DNA from 3 places in the Alkalihalobacterium alkalinitrilicum genome. Region 1 is predicted to be linked to each of the others. Evidence: predicted binding sites of a transcription regulator. Region 1 holds the regulator's gene; each other region holds the start of a gene.
The links. Region 1 encodes LexA, which represses DNA repair genes until DNA is damaged. Its sites were predicted from a motif close to CGAACATATGTTCG; they were not measured.
Positions count from the first base shown of each region.

Region 2: the regulator LexA is predicted to act here: its motif matches at 1,925-1,938, upstream of BK574_RS15905 (malate synthase).
Region 3: the regulator LexA is predicted to act here: its motif matches at 2,080-2,093, upstream of uvrB (excinuclease ABC subunit UvrB).

Region 1 covers NZ_KV917368.1:47,246-53,112, forward strand. The annotation lists partial or broken gene BK574_RS00210 (IS1182 family transposase) at 1-1,317, opposite strand, end outside; gene lexA (transcriptional repressor LexA) at 1,506-2,132, opposite strand; gene yneA (cell division suppressor protein YneA) at 2,287-2,580, shown strand; gene BK574_RS00225 (YneB family resolvase-like protein) at 2,588-3,238, shown strand; gene BK574_RS00230 (DUF896 domain-containing protein) at 3,298-3,537, shown strand; gene tkt (transketolase) at 3,680-5,677, shown strand.
Region 2 covers NZ_KV917368.1:3,296,687-3,302,553, forward strand. The annotation lists gene BK574_RS15900 (tRNA dihydrouridine synthase) at 1-544, opposite strand, end outside; gene BK574_RS15905 (malate synthase) at 983-1,837, opposite strand; gene BK574_RS15910 (bifunctional diguanylate cyclase/phosphodiesterase) at 3,232-5,817, opposite strand.
Region 3 covers NZ_KV917368.1:4,255,274-4,261,140, reverse strand. The annotation lists gene uvrB (excinuclease ABC subunit UvrB) at 1-1,897, opposite strand, end outside; gene BK574_RS29305 (CBO0543 family protein) at 2,117-2,425, shown strand; gene BK574_RS20615 (sigma-70 family RNA polymerase sigma factor) at 2,621-3,124, shown strand; gene BK574_RS20610 (anti-sigma factor) at 3,108-4,271, shown strand; gene BK574_RS20605 (DUF2198 family protein) at 4,426-4,644, opposite strand; gene BK574_RS20600 (PDZ domain-containing protein) at 5,008-5,867, opposite strand, start outside.

The DNA.
Region 1 (5,867 bases):
AACCCTAATTCATTTTTGACATTTTCGTTGCCCCTCACGGACTTTCGAGTGAAACGCAAATTAGCCTTCAGATATCCAAAAACTGGTTCTACGTCCACCTTACGTTGGTCATAGATCTCACCCGTTTTCTATTCTGTAAGCAGCTGTTGAATCATCTTCCTTATGATAATCCCAATTGGCTGTCTGAAATTCGTCTTGTTTAAAACGCTTTTTCTTCTCTTTACGATATGTATTGTACGTGATAAGAGGTGTGCGCTTTCGATTATCAAGCACATCCTCATAATTTTCCTCACTTCCATAACCAGCGTCTGCGACAATATAGTCTGGGAGTTCAAAGAAATGGTGCTCAATTTTATCAAGGAATGGGCGCAACGTACGTGTAACAGTTGGATTTGAAAAGATCTCGTAAGCGAGCGTATATTGACCTTCTGTCGCAATTTGTACATTATAACCAGCTTTCAGTTGTCCATTTTTCATATAATCATCTTTCATACGCATAAACGTGGCATCGTGGTCTGTCTTTGAATAACTATTCCGTCCTTTAAAGATTTCCATGTCTTTTTGGTACTTCTGTTTGCGCATGAAAAGATCCAGAAATTGTTTATGGGCTTTCTTTGGTTCTTTACGCTTTGAACGAAGATCTTTCCTTTCGCTTGCCTCTTCACTTGCTTCAATTTGTTTAGTGTATTCTTCGACGGTCTCTTCTAACTTCGCTGTGATAAGAGAGAGCTCCTCCACTGAAAGGTCCTCAGTGCTTTCTCGCTCGATCTCAGGAATGATTTCTTTTTCCACCAACTCATCATACAGTTGTTTTGATTTTTCGATCAGGCTGGCACTGTATTTTTCAATCAATTTTCGCCAAACGAATGAAAATTTATTGGCATTGGCTTCAATCTTAGTCCCGTCAATAAAAATGGCTTCATTGTCAATCACCTTCTCTTCGACAAGTTGACATCGAAATTGAACAAAGCACTCACGGAGGAGTTCTTGAACTTCCGGATGAACACGGAACCGATTAATTGTTCGGTAACTTGGCTCATAACCTTGAGCCAGCCACATCATGCGTATACTGTCTTTAAGTAGGCATTCAATCTTCCTTCCAGAAAAAACAGATTGTGTGTATGCACATAAAATGACTTTCATCATCATGCGCGGATGATAAGCAGGACACCCGGTCTTTCTCAAGAAGCCGGCAAAGGCTTCTTCTGGAATCTGCTCTACCAGATGATGAACCGCGAATGCAATATCATTTTCTTGAAGTTTCATTTCTAAATTTAAAGGCAAAATTACTTGATTCATGTTATAGTGTTTATACATAAGGGCACACCTCCGATGGTTATTGTGTAGGAACTTTAATTTTATCAGTGGTTGTCCTTTTTTTGTTTTGTAAAATGAAAAAACTTAAATACATACGAAAGAGGCCCCGAGAACAAAAAATGTTCTCGGGGCCTCTTTTAATTCCATTTACTGAGTTTTGTCCCAGCCTCTTTTTTTGAATTGTAAAATTAATGAATGGTTCGGAAAACTCCAATCACTTTTCCGAGAATTGTACAACTCTTAAGTATAATCGGTTCCATTGTTGAATTTTCAGGCTGAAGTCGGATATAATCTTTCTCTCTGAAAAATCGCTTTACTGTAGCTTCATCTTCTTCAGTCATAGCAACGATAATGTCTCCATTGTTGGCTGTTTGTTGTTGACGAACAATTACCATATCTCCATCAAATATTCCAGCCTCTATCATACTATCTCCATCTATGATAAGAACATAGACAGAATCATTTGAGACTAACCGTTCAGGTAATGGGATATACTCTTCGACGTTCTCGATCGCAGTAATAGGTTGTCCAGCAGTAACTTTACCAATGACTGGGACAAATGCTGTTCTAGTGTCAATACCTTGTTCCGCTCCTATTTGTTCTTGGTCAATAACCTCTATAGCTCTCGGTTTTGTAGGGTCGCGCCGAATAAGTCCCTTTTTCTCAAGGCGAGAAAGATGACCATGTACAGTAGAGCTAGAGGCTAGTCCCACTGCTTCGCCAATTTCCCGAACAGAAGGTGGATAACCTTTTTTTCGTACTTCAGTTTTAATATAATCTAAGATTTCTTGTTGTCTTTTTGATAATTTTGTCATCAATGACACCTCATTTATCCAATTAATCTTAAATAAAGTATAGCATGTCAAAAAAAGGGATGCAAACATAAGTTCTAATTTATTCATTGACACGAATGGGTGTTCTCTTTTACAATAATAGACAAGAACATACATTCCTATGAGGTGGTATTTGATGAAATTCGTAAATTTAACTCGACAAGAATTAACACTAGTATTATTATTTGTACTTTCTATAGCATTTTTTGCTTTTATGTCTGTCGTGGGTGCTGAGAAACAAGGAATAACTGAAACTATTGAGGTTGTTGTTAATGAAGGAGATACTTTATGGGGCTTTGCAACAAATTATGAGCACCCATTCTCCATAGAGGAATTTATTCATTGGGTAATACAAACGAATGAGATGGAAAAAAGTAGTTTAATAGCTGGGCAAACGTTAACCATCCCAGTAGATACGAACAGTAGGTGAAAAAATGATTAAAGCAGTAGTTTACTGTAGAGTGAGTACAAACAATGAGGAACAAACCTCCTCGCTACATCGACAAGCGGAGGAATTATTAGATTTAGCTAACCGATTAGATTTTGAAGTTGTTAAAGTGATAAAGGAACGTCAAAGTGGATATGAAAATGATAGAGAAGGAATTATAGAAGTATTGGAGTTACTTAGAGGTGGTGTAGATGTACTACTTATCCAAGATGATACTCGACTTGGTAGAGGCAATACGAAAACTGCTTTATTATATCAAGTTAGAAAGATGAATAAAAAAATATATACGCTTTGCAATTTAGGAAACCAACTAGAGCCATCAGAGATGGATACGATCCTAATGGATATTGTTAGTATCATTGAAGAATACCAGCGAAAATTACATAATATGAAAATTAAAAGAGGCATGAAAAAAGCAATAAAGAATGGGTATGATCCTGAAAAAAACTTGTTAAGACATCAGGTGGGTGGGAGAAAGAGGAAAGATATTCCAATCGATGAAATTCTTAAGTTGAGAAAAAAAGGGCTTACATTCTCAGAGATTAGTAGTTTTTTAAATGGACTTGGGTACAATACATCTAAAGCAACCGTCAATCGCAGGTACCTAGAATACATGGATAAAGAGAACAATGTTGAATGATATAAATTGTTCGTGTACATTTATAGAAGAATGGATGTGTATTTTAGGAGGAAATTAATATGTTATCTAAAGAGAAAATTGCAAGAATTAATGAACTTGCCAAAAGAGGTAAGACTACGGGATTGACGACGAAAGAGGCTGAAGAACAGAAAAAATTACGAGCAGAGTACGTTCAAACGTTCCGGGCTTCGTTTAAACAGCAACTTCATTCAGTGAAAGTTGTCGACGAAAAAGGGCAAGATGTTACCCCGCAAAAACTAAAAGATGCCAAAAAGGGAAATGGTGGGATCCAACATTAGAGTTGGATAGTGTAATTGAATATCGTAAAAACTATATTTGACAGATAAAATTCACCTTGTTTCCTTGTTAAAACAGTCAAGAAAGTATATGATGAAAAACGAATATATACAATTTGACATGATAGAAAGGGTGATAAAAAGGATGACAACTCACGTTGAAACTTTAGCAGTAAATACGATTAGAACGTTATCAATTGATAGTATTGAGAAAGCAAATTCAGGACATCCTGGTATGCCGATGGGAGCAGCTCCAATGGCATTTTCATTATGGACAAAATACATGGCTCACAACCCAAATAATCCAGAATGGTTTAACCGAGACCGTTTTGTACTTTCAGCAGGTCACGGTTCCATGTTACTTTATAGTCTATTGCATTTAACAGGTTATGATTTGTCCATCGAGGAGTTACAAAACTTTAGACAGTGGGGAAGTAAAACACCTGGACACCCTGAATTTAAACATACTCCTGGAGTTGAAGCAACAACAGGACCGTTAGGACAAGGTGTCGCAATGGCAGTTGGAATGGCAATGGCTGAGCGTCATTTGGCAAGTACATATAATAAAGAAAACTTTCCAATCGTAGACCATTATACGTACTCTATTTGTGGTGACGGGGACTTAATGGAAGGAGTTTCACAAGAAGCCGCTTCATTAGCTGGTCATTTAAAACTAGGCCGACTTGTTATTTTATATGATTCAAATGATATTTCTCTAGACGGGGATTTAAACATGTCTTTTTCTGAGAATGTCGCAAAACGTTATGATGCATATGGATGGCAAGTTATTCGTGTGGAAGATGGTAATGATCTTGATGAAATTGGAAAAGCGATTGAATCTGCAAAAGCAGATGAACGTCCTACATTAATTGAAGTGAAAACGACAATTGGTTACGGGTCGCCAAACAAATCGGGTAAATCTGCTTCACACGGGGCACCACTTGGTACAGACGAAGTAAAGTTAACGAAGGAATCTTATCAATGGTCATTTGATAATGAATTTCATATTCCTGATGAAGTTGCTGAATACTATGCAAACGTAAAAGAACAAGGCGCAAAACAGGAAATAGAGTGGAACGAGTTATTTTCCAAGTATAAAGATGCATATCCAGAATTGGCCAAACAATTTGAAATGGCAGTAAATGGGGAACTTCCAGAAGGTTGGGCTGATGATGCACCTGTTTATGAAGTAGGTAAAGGTGTTGCGACTCGCTCTGCGTCTGGAGATGCAATTAATGCATTTGCTTCGAAAATTCCACAATTAATTGGTGGTTCGGCTGATTTAGCCTCTTCCAATAAGACGTTAATGAAAGACACCGGCAATTTTAATCGTGAAGATTATAGTGGTAAAAATATATGGTTCGGTGTTCGTGAGTTTGCAATGGGTGCTGCAGTTAATGGAATGGCTCTTCACGGCGGTGTTAAAGTCTTTGGGGCAACTTTCTTTGTATTCTCTGACTACCTACGTCCAGCGATAAGACTATCTGCACTAATGAAACTACCTGTCATTTATGTATTTACTCATGATAGTATTGCAGTTGGTGAGGACGGACCTACCCATGAACCAGTAGAACAACTAGCGTCCTTACGTGCTATGCCAGATATTTCTATTATTCGTCCTGCAGATGGTCATGAAACAGTTTCTGCTTGGCGCCTAGCCCTAGAAAGTAAAGATCAACCAACCTTACTTGTTTTATCACGACAAAACCTTACAACACAAGAAACGACTCAAGAAACTTCATATGAAGGTGTTAAGAAAGGGGCTTATGTTGTTTCTAAGGCAAAAGGTGACGTGAATGCCCTTCTATTAGCAAGTGGATCTGAAGTCATGTTAGCAGTAGAAGCACAAAAAGTATTAGAAAAAGAAGGTATTTATTCTTCTGTTATTAGTATACCGAGCTGGGATCGTTTTGAAAAACAATCTGCTGAATATAAAGAATCCATCATCCCAAGTGATGTAAAAGTACGTCTTGGTATTGAAATGGGATCTTCTCTTGGTTGGAGTAAGTATGTAGGTGATCATGGCGATGTGATTGCAATCGATCGATTTGGAGCATCTGCACCTGGAGAAAAAATTATGGAAGAGTACGGGTTTACTGTTGAGAATGTAGTAGCTCGTGTAAAAGCAATGCTTCAAAAGTAATTCTTTACTGATCAGAAAGAGATGGACTTAGGGATAATAAGTCTGTCTCTTTTCTATTGTTGTATAGGAAATTATAAAAATCTTAATCTGTGGATAAGTGTGTTGTAAAATAGAATTAAAAAAATCGGGAAGGAAACGGTACAGTGAAGAAGCAAGGTATTGTTAAACAAATTTTGAAGGATCACTTTGA
Region 2 (5,867 bases), 3.2 Mb from region 1:
CTTGACTCATTTCCTTTCTTGTACGTAAATGAATAGAAAGGTTCGCAATATCCCGTTTTAAAATATGCGTTAGCCACTCCTCCCACTCATTTACATCCTTATAGCCAAGTCGTGTTTTCACGCTGACAGGCAGCCCGCCCGCTTTAGCTGCTTGAATAAGTTCTGCCGCAACGTCTGGGCGCAGAATAAGGCCACTACCTTTCCCTCTCGATACCACATTCGGTACAGGGCAGCCCATATTAATATCGATGCCTTTAAATCCTAGCTCTGCCATGCCAATACTCATTTGGCGGAAATATTCGGGATTATCCCCCCAAATATGTGCCACCATTGGCTGTTCATCTTCTGTAAAAATCAAACGACCACGCACACTTTTCATGCCCTCTGGATGACAATAGCTATCTGAGTTTGTAAACTCTGTGAAAAATACATCTGGTCGACCAGCTTTACTTACCACGTGACGAAAAACAACATCTGTCACATCCTCCATTGGTGCAAGTACAAAAAATGGTCGTGGTAAATCACGCCAAAAATTATCTATCATTTCAAACTCAAATCCTCTCACTATGGATACAACTTCAAATTCTCGGTCAAAAAATATAAAGCCAAATGTGCCACTTCTTTTACACTTATATAATGCTTAATTATTTATTATCAAACACAAGTACATTGGGACATTTATAATTTGTGAAAATCGGCAATGTTTATTTTAACGAAAATCGGTCCTGAATGGTTTTTTTAAAAATAAAAAAAGCAGATGGTATTATCTAGTGGTGCCTGGCACGACCCGGTTTTTCTTGTTTCACATTAATGTTCCACAAAATGATTTCATAGAAAAAACTCCATCCTTTTTTGATGGAGCTTCTCTCACAACACAATCTTTGCTATACACTGAGGGTCAGGCAAGACAATGTATTTTTTCAATAGTAAATGTTTATTGGAGTTTACACTTTTAAAATAAGTTGAGCTAAACACTCCACATCTAAATACGCATTAATGCACCATTAGGCTTTGGTAACTCTTGATCTGTTATCTGATTCATTTTACAAAAATGTTCAAAAAATTGTTGTGCCAACTCTCGTTCCTTTGGGTCACTTTTCAACGAAACTATATCAAGCAAAATTTGAGCTATCCATGAATTTTCAAAATAACGGTATTTACCTGTATTCCATGTCATTTTGTGGGGGAATTTTTCATTTACATAATATTCCCAGAAAAGCATCTGATCCGATTCCTGTTCTGTAAGTTGGAGTCTGTATTTTGAATGAGCAGGAATATATCCATCTTCACAAATCTTACCGATAAAATCTTCATTCACCATATAGACACCTAAGATACGTCTGTCTTTTTCAGGCATGCTAGAATCTATTGCTGTTAACAGGACAGCGCTATTTTGGTGCAAGCGGATGGGTTTGTTTGGCTTCCCCTTGTTATTACCACTTTTTATTACGCCTGAAAAAACCTTCCACTCTGAAAAAGAACTATTCTGTTCTTCTGTGTCACACCAAAAAACCATTTGTGATTCGGGATGTAGTTTATGATTTTTCATAAGTTTTTCATGTTCCAAGCGAAGTTCCTGGTTTTTTCGTTGTAGTTTTTTTTCCTCTTCCTTCTTCCATTCTTCCTCCTTTCGTTCCATTTCCTTTTTTTGTATAATCTTTTCAAGTGAATTAGCAACACTTTTATCATGTAGTTTTAGGTGCTTTCCAAATACATCAGGGAAAACAAACTTTTTATTTTCCGATGCGAAATGTATTTCAATACTAGAATCATTATGTTTAACTATACTACCTATGCCAAAACGCTTGTGTGTAACTTTCTTATTGATTAGATTCATTATTCTAGTCCTCCTTGTAGAATTAAAACTCGGTTACTATTAGATAGTAAATTGATAATTTCATTCAACTAACTTACCTTTAAAGCTCACACAATTGTTTGAGTTTCTCTTCGGCTTAAAAAAAGATATTAAAAAAACGTATCCATAATTCTATCTGCAAAAAAATACAGTGGAATTCGGAATACGATTAAAAAAACAATTGTAAGACTATTATAACACTTTTTTGAAAATATTACAAATTTCTTATTGACAACACATTTTATCGTGAGGTAAAATGTGGTTTTATTCTCTGCACTTCTTTGAAATAGTTATGAAATAAAGGCTCCAAAAAGTCGCGAAACCTCTGGAAAGCTCCTATCAAATAACCACTTGATTACCGGTGAAAAGTGGAATGATTCCACGATTAAACTAACCCTCATTACGTTGGAGACTTATCTAGTGGTGCATGGCACGACCCGGTTTTTCTTGTTTCACATTAATGTTCCACAAACTGATTTCATAGAGAAAACTCCATCCTTTCTTGATGAAGCTTCTCTCACAAACACAATCTTTGCTACACACTCAGGGTCAGGCAAGACGATGTATTTTTTCAATAGTAAATGTTTATTGAAGTTTACACTTTTAAAATAAGTTGAGCTACACACTCAACATGTGTTTTGATAGAGTGATGATACTGAAACGCGTTTATATTGATTTTGCGTAAAGGTACCCCCCTAATATGCCAATAAAAAAGTGCTTTTATGAACGAATGTTTGTTGAATGTAAAAAAGCCATTCTATATTTGTATCCTTAAATTATCTCTTCTGAATAGTATCGATGTACTTCTCAGTAAAGGATTTATAGTTTTTTCGTCTTTCTTCTTCAACATTAGTTACCCGTTCTTAATATAATGTTAACCTAATTATTGAGTATTTACCTTTTTGGCTCTAACCAGGAAGAAGTATAAAACTGAAAATTCATTAGTATTTATACAAAACTAGTGATGTAACATAAATATACGCATTTAAGGTTTTCGAATAGTAATACCTTACCTTACTCATCATCTTCAAAATCACTGGATAGGCTAAACTGAATCTTCTTTAATCTAAAGAAGCGGAATGTACCAACAATTTCCCAGGGTTTGATACAGCCAATAAACGTTATCCCAATGTTGCAAAAATGAGAAAGCAAGCAACAAAATTTTCAACGTTACTCTAGGATCAATTAGCAAAGATTTAAAACTTCATCTCCTTTCAATATGTAAAAACAATAACTTTCCAAATAAAAAAGAGTATCCCTTTAACAAAATACTCTCTTCACCAATTTCATTCAAAGTTTTCAAAAAAACTATACAGATTCTCATTTTTTGTAAAAATGCTACTTTACATTGCATTTTAGAAAGCAACAAGTGACCTTTATGATTTTAATTTAAGCGACTCTAAATATTGCTCGAGATCATCAGCCGGTAAAGGTCGACTGTAGTAATACCCTTGACCAATAACTCCTTTAGATAGTAAAAAATCTACTTGGTCTTTGGTTTCAATCCCTTCTACGACAACATTAGAACCTAGATCCGCCCCCATCCGTATAATGGCTTCTAATAACCCTGCTGACCTTTTATTCTTCATTACATCATGTAAAAAAGCCCGATCAATCTTTAAACTATCAATAACTATACTCTGAAGCATATTTAATGAAGAATAACCGACTCCAAAGTCATCAATCGCAACTCGCACCCCTAACATCCTTAACTGATTCACAATGTTTACTGCCTCGTTTACATCAATCATAACCCTTTCGGTAATTTCAATCTCCAAGTTACTCGGTGGAAGACCCGTTTCTTTTAACACATTTTTTACTGTTTCTATAAATGAGCGTTCCTTAAATTGACGTGCAGATACATTAACAGAAACAGGTGTTTTTAATACACCTTTATCATTCCATTCTTTACCATGCTTACATGCTTCTCTTAATACCCATTCTCCAATTTCAACTATTAGACCCGTTTCTTCTGCTATTGGGATGAATTCTGCCGGTGAAACAAATCCAAACTCTGGATTCCAACGTAATAAGGCCTCTATTCCCTTTACTCTATTTGTACTTAATTCAAATTGTGGTTGATAATGTAAAGTAAACTCCCCGTTGCCAAGTGCTTTCCGTAAAGCATTTGTGACTCGACTCTTTCGTAAGACCTGGTCATTTAAGTTATCCGAGAAAAATTGATAATTATTCTTACCGATATCTTTTGCCATGTACATAGCCAAATCGGCATTTTTTATTAGAATTTCTGCATCAAATTCGTACTCAGGGAACATACAAACACCTATGCTTGGTGTGATAAAAACCTCGTGCCCGTGCAACTCTATAGGACTTGTTAATCTTTTGATGAGTCTTTCACAAATTATACCTGTTTTCTCTTTGTCAGTGTTTTCAACCAAAATTAGAAACTCATCTCCACCTTGTCGAGATATTAGATTATCTTTCCCTAATTGACTTTCCATGATCTTAACGAGTTTTTTTAGAACTTGGTCACCGAAATGATGTCCTAAAGTATCGTTAACATTTTTAAAATTATCGAAATCTATAAATAATATACCTAGTGAATATTTATATTCTTTTGCACTTTTAATCGCTTTATCTAACTCGATACTAAAAAGTTCACGAGTTGGAAGGCCTGTTAGAGAGTCCTTATACGCTAATTCTCTTAGTTCCTCTTCAGCACGTTTTCTCCCTGTAATATCTTGGACAAATGCGATTACATTAACAGTTCCATCATCCCTAAATACTGGTACCCCATTAACATCTATATTCACATAGTGTCCTTTTTTATGTCTAAGAGTAAGTTCCACTCTAAGTGATTCACCATTTTTTATCCTTGTAAAAATATTGTTTACTTTTTCTAATTCAATAATCAAATCATTGATCCCTAACTTTACTAGTTCCTCTTTTTGATAACCAGTTATTTTTTCTGCAACGCTATTTACACGGTAATATTTACCCTCACTGTCTATTTCAAATATGGCATCAAGTGAATTATTATATAACGAATCAAATTTTTGTTGTGTTTGTTCTAAATCATGAACCACTATTTTAAGTTGTTCCTCTGCACGTTTTTGCTCTGTTATATCTCTTGCCATATAAACCAATCTGCTTCCTAGTCCATCTTCCTCTTGAATCGGTGTTCCTTTACCCTCAAGGTATATCCACTGCCCGTTTTTATGTTTGTAACGGAAGATTAATTTTTGTGGAGCCCCGATTTTTACTTGTTTCTCAAATACCCATATGGCATTATTAACGTCATCAGGGTGCACGAAATCAAGCCAGTTCTTTCCCACAAGTTCAAAAGAGGAGTATCCTAAGTATTTTTCATGTGATGGAGATACATATTCATAAACCCCTTGTTGATTTAATAAACCAACGAAGTCAGATACGTTTTCTGCTAAAAGACGATACTGTTGTTCACTTTGTTGGAGTTTCTCATTTGTTTTTTTGTGTTCAATGGCAACAGATGCTAAATGAGTAAAGTCCTCAAGAATTCCCAATTCTCGAATATTTGGTACTTTAGGTTCACCATAATATAAACCAAATGTGCCTAACACTGTTCCGTCCGAGGATAAAATAGGTTGCGACCAATATGCTTTTAGTCCATAAGATAAGGCTAATGATTTATATTCTTTCCATAATATGTATTTTTCAATATCTTTTACAATTACCCTTTCCCTCCTATAAGCCGCTGTTCCACAAGAACCTACACTTGGACCAATTTGGGTTCCATTTAAAATCTCATTATATGATTCATCGAGGCTCGGTCCTATCCCGTTTTCCAATGTTTGCTTTTCATCATTCAACAATAAAATGGAACAATAAGTTTTTGGGATTAGTGTTTCTATTTCTAGTGCTAGAGTTGTCAATATTTCAGTAAGAGAGCTTCCAGTAGCAGTCATTCTCAAAACTTTGTTTTGTGCCTTTAAGGTTTGTTTATCTATTGTAATTCTACTCATATCCATATCCCTTTCTTATTTCAATATAAATAAAATACACACCCCGTTAA
Region 3 (5,867 bases), 4.2 Mb from region 1:
TATCCTTTTCCATTCGTTCGATCATCGCGTGGCGATCCTTTTTACTCATTTTCATCGTTGGTGCCGCTGCTGTATATGTTTCATCCGCCTCTGCAGCATAAGTTGCTTGTATCATATCTGGAATTTTCTTTTGAATCGTCGTCGGTGTAATTCCATGTTTTTCGTTATATTCTTCTTGAATTTGGCGACGACGGCTCGTTTCATCGACCGCAATTTTCATCGATTTCGTGATTTTATCGGCATACATAATAACATGACCGTTTGCATTACGGGCAGCACGACCGATCGTTTGAATCAAGGATCGTTCAGAACGCAAAAAGCCTTCTTTATCCGCATCTAAAATCGTCACTAGCGAAACTTCGGGTATATCAAGTCCTTCCCTCAACAAGTTAATCCCGATAAGAACATCGTACGTTCCAATTCGAAGCTGACGAACAATTTCCAACCGCTCTAACGTTTTGATTTCCGAATGCATGTATTGGACACGAATGCCGACTTCTTTTAAATAGTCCGTTAAATCTTCAGACATTTTTTTCGTTAAGGTGGTCACTAACACACGTTCTTTGCGGGCCGCCCGCTCATTGATTTCACCAATTAAATCATCAATCTGTCCTTCAATCGGACGAACTTCAATCGTAGGATCAAGCAAGCCCGTTGGACGAATAATTTGTTCTACGACTTTCGGTGTTTTTTCTAATTCGTATGGACCAGGTGTTGCCGACACATAGACAATCTGATTGGTCTTTCCTTCAAATTCTTCAAACTGAAGAGGGCGGTTGTCTAATGCAGACGGCAAACGGAAGCCATGATCGACAAGAACTTGTTTACGAGCCCTGTCCCCGTTATACATCCCGCGAATTTGCGGTAGCGTCACATGGGACTCATCAATGACGATTAAATAATCTTCGGGAAAGAAGTCCAACAGCGTATACGGTGTATCGCCTTCCTTCCGAAACGTTAGATGTCTCGAGTAATTTTCAATCCCTGAACAAAAGCCCATTTCCCTCATCATTTCAAGGTCATAGCGTGTTCTTTGTTCCAAACGCTGCGCTTCAAGCAGCTTGCCTTTTTCATTCAGTTCTTCCAACCGCTCTTCTAGTTCCGCTTCAATATTAACGATCGCTCGGTTTAACTTTTCTTCGCGAGTTACGAAGTGGGAAGCCGGGAAAATCGCCACATGATTTCGTTCGCCTTTAATTTCACCCGTTAAAGCATCAACTTCTGTAATTCGTTCGATCTCATCACCAAAAAACTCAATCCGAATACATTGTTCGTCACGAGATGCGGGGAAAATTTCCACAACATCTCCACGAACGCGGAACGTTCCGCGTGTAAAGTTAATATCGTTACGGTCATACTGAATGTCGACTAAATCTCGTAATAATTCATTTCGTTCTTTTTCCATACCCGTCCGCAGTGAAACGACGAGGTCTCGGTACTCTTCAGGAGAACCTAAACCATAGATACACGAAACACTGGCAATGATAATAACGTCCTGTCGTTCAAATAGCGAACTCGTCGCAGAGTGTCTGAGCTTATCAATTTCATCATTAATGCTTGCGTCTTTTTCAATAAATGTATCTGAACTAGGAACATAAGCCTCTGGCTGATAATAGTCATAGTAGCTCACAAAATACTCAACCGCGTTATTCGGAAAAAACTCTTTAAACTCGCTATATAGCTGACCTGCTAATGTTTTATTGTGTGCGATCACTAATGTCGGTTTATTAACTTCTTTGATTAAATTAGAAACCGTAAACGTTTTTCCTGTACCCGTTGCTCCTAATAACGTCTGATAGGTTTTCCCTTCATTTACACCTTTAACGAGCTGTTTAATCGCTTCAGGTTGATCCCCTTCAGGTTGATAGTGAGAGACTAACTGAAAACTCTGCTCCATGGCATGTCCTCCTTACATTTTAGAAAAATTTAACTTTCCCCAACTCCGAATAGGTGAAGCATAAGCATCTCTTATTCTCGAATTCCAAAACGTGACCCTTCTTATATATAAATTCTTTCATAGCGTTCTTTTTTCCAATGTTTTCATTATACCACACTAAGACCCTTTTTACACAAATTTAACGAACGTACATTCCCTAAAAAATTTGGAGTAACTAGAATATTAAAACGTTATATTAGTTTCATTTTTGATTACCTCATTTTCCCGATTACCTGTGTATATTATAATCAATTAACATTTCAATCAAAATTAGTCGGTATCTTTTTTAAAACTCTTTATTTCAGCGTCCCGATGACCATTATTGAGACATGGTTGGAAAAAAATACGCAGCTCGTACAGTACAAAAAGTCTTGGAAGTGGGTCCATTCCTTTTTATCTTTAACGGGGACATTCCTACTCGTTCGGTTTACTATGATGCTCATTCGCTGGAAAAGTTCAGAGAATGAAAAGAAACAACTGACTTCTTAACAGCGGCTTTAGCCTTATAGTAAAAGGAGCGTTAGAAAGAAAACGGTAATAATTTACAGAAAGTTTGCGCTTTGACTTTATCTGAGCGCTTTTTTTCTGTTTTCGAGGTCACTTCCACCTTTTTCTTAAAAATTTTTAAAAAATAACTGTAACTTTATTTCATGTCATTCGTTTTATTAATGAAAGGAGGAGCGCATGAAAGAAACGATCGATTCAATTTATGAAATGTATTTTCCACATATTTATCGTTTTCTCCTTTCGCTTTGTCACGATCATTACACAGCTGAAGACCTCGTCCAAGAGACGTTTTTCCGTGCCCACCTTTATATTGAAAACTATGAAGGTGAAAATATTAAATCTTGGTTATTTACCGTTGCTCATCATGCTTTTATTGATTATGAACGCAAGCGGAAACGAACAGTTATTAAAGAAGAAAACTTTTTCACTAAATTGTTTCATAGAGGAAAAGACTCCGAAGATCAAATGGTATTAAGTGAGGAAATTCAAGAGATTATCACTCTTTTAGAGCATTTACCAAAACAACAAAAATTGGCTGTATTGCTTCACGACTTCAACGAACTTCCCTACCAAGAAGCTGCTACGGTAATGAATGTAACATTAGCAAACTTTAAGGTATTGCTATTTCGTGGTCGACAAGCAATTCGCAAACAGAAAGGCGTGAATGAAGGTGACCGATGACTTTAGAAAGAAACTCGATGCCTATGAAAAAGGAGAACTACGAGACAAAGAACTCGAGCAATTTGAAGAAGAACTTGAAAAGCTTGAAACCTACCAACAGTATTTAGAAAAAAATGAAAAACCTCCTCAAGCATCGCCTCCAACAGTAGGTGATAAAAAGCAACGAAAAATTTTGCGACGAAGCAAATGGAAAGCCCGCTTCCAAACTGCCGTTACCGCATTACTGTTATTTTTAGCTGTGCTTATTGTTACATCGGTTTTAACGACACTCTACTATACTTGGGGAAATCCAGATCGCGGTGAAGTGCTTAGCAATGTGATTGATCATACGTTAACCATCACACAGCCTGACGGATATCTCGGTGGAACAAGTACAAACGCGAAAACGTTTTTTAGAATGGAAGCGACTCGCGATATCCGAAAAAGGGTTGGACATGAGACGATAACGGTTGGTGATATGAAAGTGAACTTTTTATTTTCGATGATGGCGTTTCCCGAGATTACCTATTACGGCAGACAAAGTCAATCCCAACCACACTTTATTCATCCAAACAACTCCGAAATGTACGATGATGTAAACTGGACTCAACTAGAACAGTTACCAGAAGGTACCGTAGCTTCTGCATATGTATCGTTTAATCAGCTATATGGAACGAGCGAAGTGTTTCAATTATTTGAAGAAAAGGATCTTGATTTATCATGGTTCCCTGTTGATACTGGTCTTGATGATCAAAGAGATTTTCACGGCGGTGTGATTTTCGAAACGATTGGTTTCCCGTCTTATCCGATCTGGCATGAAGACGATATGATCGTTACGTCGCGAACAGAGGAGAAAGGCTTATTTGGCAGTATCGTTTCAGAGGGTGCAGTTTCTCCTGAATATGAAGTTGGCGATGAAACAATGCTTCACGAGCAATTTTTAAAAACGCTAAAGTTCTTACAACCTCACGAATCGCAAGTAAACCAACTTGCACGCTATCGTTTCGACCTTGCGGAAAAAATTGAGTTTCTTGAAAATGAAGGCATTGCCCATTACGGAGTTGTCATTACGGGACCAACTAAAGAAATTCTTACTTTAAAGGAAGAATCGTGGATTAGAAACTTACAAGTCGATGAAGTGACGTTTTGGAATTGGAACGAGTATTAAGTCTTGCTTCATGTGAGAGTAAATGATTTATAGAGAGGGAAATACGTTAAGTTATTTTGAGGAATTTTTTTGATGTCAATATTAGTGTATCGATTTGAAAGTATCGTGCAGATACTTCGAAAAGCTGTAGAGAGACAATCTCCCTACAGCTATTTCAACCACTTCGTTTTCTCATTTGCATTGAAATTCTAAGTCCTGCCAAAAAAGAAATAATCGCTAATGTAATGGGAATTGATGACATATGATGAATTTGTACCGCGAAAATCATAATCATGAGCGTGACAATCATTGCACCTATAACACTATAAGCTATTCTAGTTCCTACAACCATTAATAAGACAGGTAATCCAATTGCTAAAAAAATATTTACCATATGCTTCCCCTTTCGATACCGTAATTTTTAGTGTAATTCTAATTATAGATACTACCCTCTCGTCTTAGACCAACGAAAAAGCTTATTCTAATTTTTTACTTGTCATACAGATCTCTCTCTATCACTTACTTGGTTACTAACTTACGAGATAAAGTAAAACTTTCATCCGTGAGGGTTTTCTTCTTCCCCCACTTATCCTTGTTTGATTCCTCCAAGTCTTGAAGTGGGGCGCTTACTGCAGTTTGATGCGAGCTAAACCACCAATCTTGGCGAAACTTGGTGTTTTTTCTGTTTTATTCGCTAAGGATAAAAAACGATTCAGCCATCAAAGATAGCTGAATCATGTTAAAGTCTACGATCGGTTTAAATGACCGAGTTTTGTAATTCATATTCTGCTTTTAATAGGAGTACACCCAGTTGATGATGTTGTCCATCATAGAGCGCTGTTTGCGCAAAGCGAATTTCACCATTTTCATCTTTGACTTCTAACTTACAAAAAGCTGAATTTCTTTGCAGTGCATCATAGAATTGGATTTGATCATTCACTTTTTGGCCATTCACTTTTACAATCATTTCACCGACTTGCAATTGAAGTTTCGCTGCAGGAGAACGCGGGATCACCCCTAGGACCATGACTCCTGCTGGTTGTGGCGTAAAGTATTCTGTTTTCCGTTCATCTTGTTTCTTGAAACGAACCCAAAGTAATTCTCGTCCAACTATCGCCGCACCTGCAACGCCAAGAGCGGCAATTGGATAAAAATACGCAGCGATACTTAATAAACTCATAACGACCCCTAGTAAAATGACACTCGTTCCGATTTTTTTAATAAAAGGAACAGGCATTGAACTTTTGATTAACTGATGAAAGCCGACGAGAAACGGCACAAGGATAATCGAATACGTTCCTTGTTCCCCAATCGTTAGTACTGGCCAAAAGTCCATACTTGGCAGGACGCCATTAGGTAACAGTAGAAACACTGGAACAAACCATAATCGCTTCGATTCGTGTCCCCCGATGAGTTTTCCTCGTTTACTATGCAGATATTTCGGTGACGTATTTTTATGACCATTCGTTCGAATGAGAACTCCTTCACCGATAAGAAGTAACGCCATTAAAAGGACCGCATAGACAACCAGGGTTTCACTAAAAGCAAAAGATAGATCGCCCAACAGTGGTGCAGATATCGTCCAAGGTTTAAACATAAATAAAATCAGTACAAACA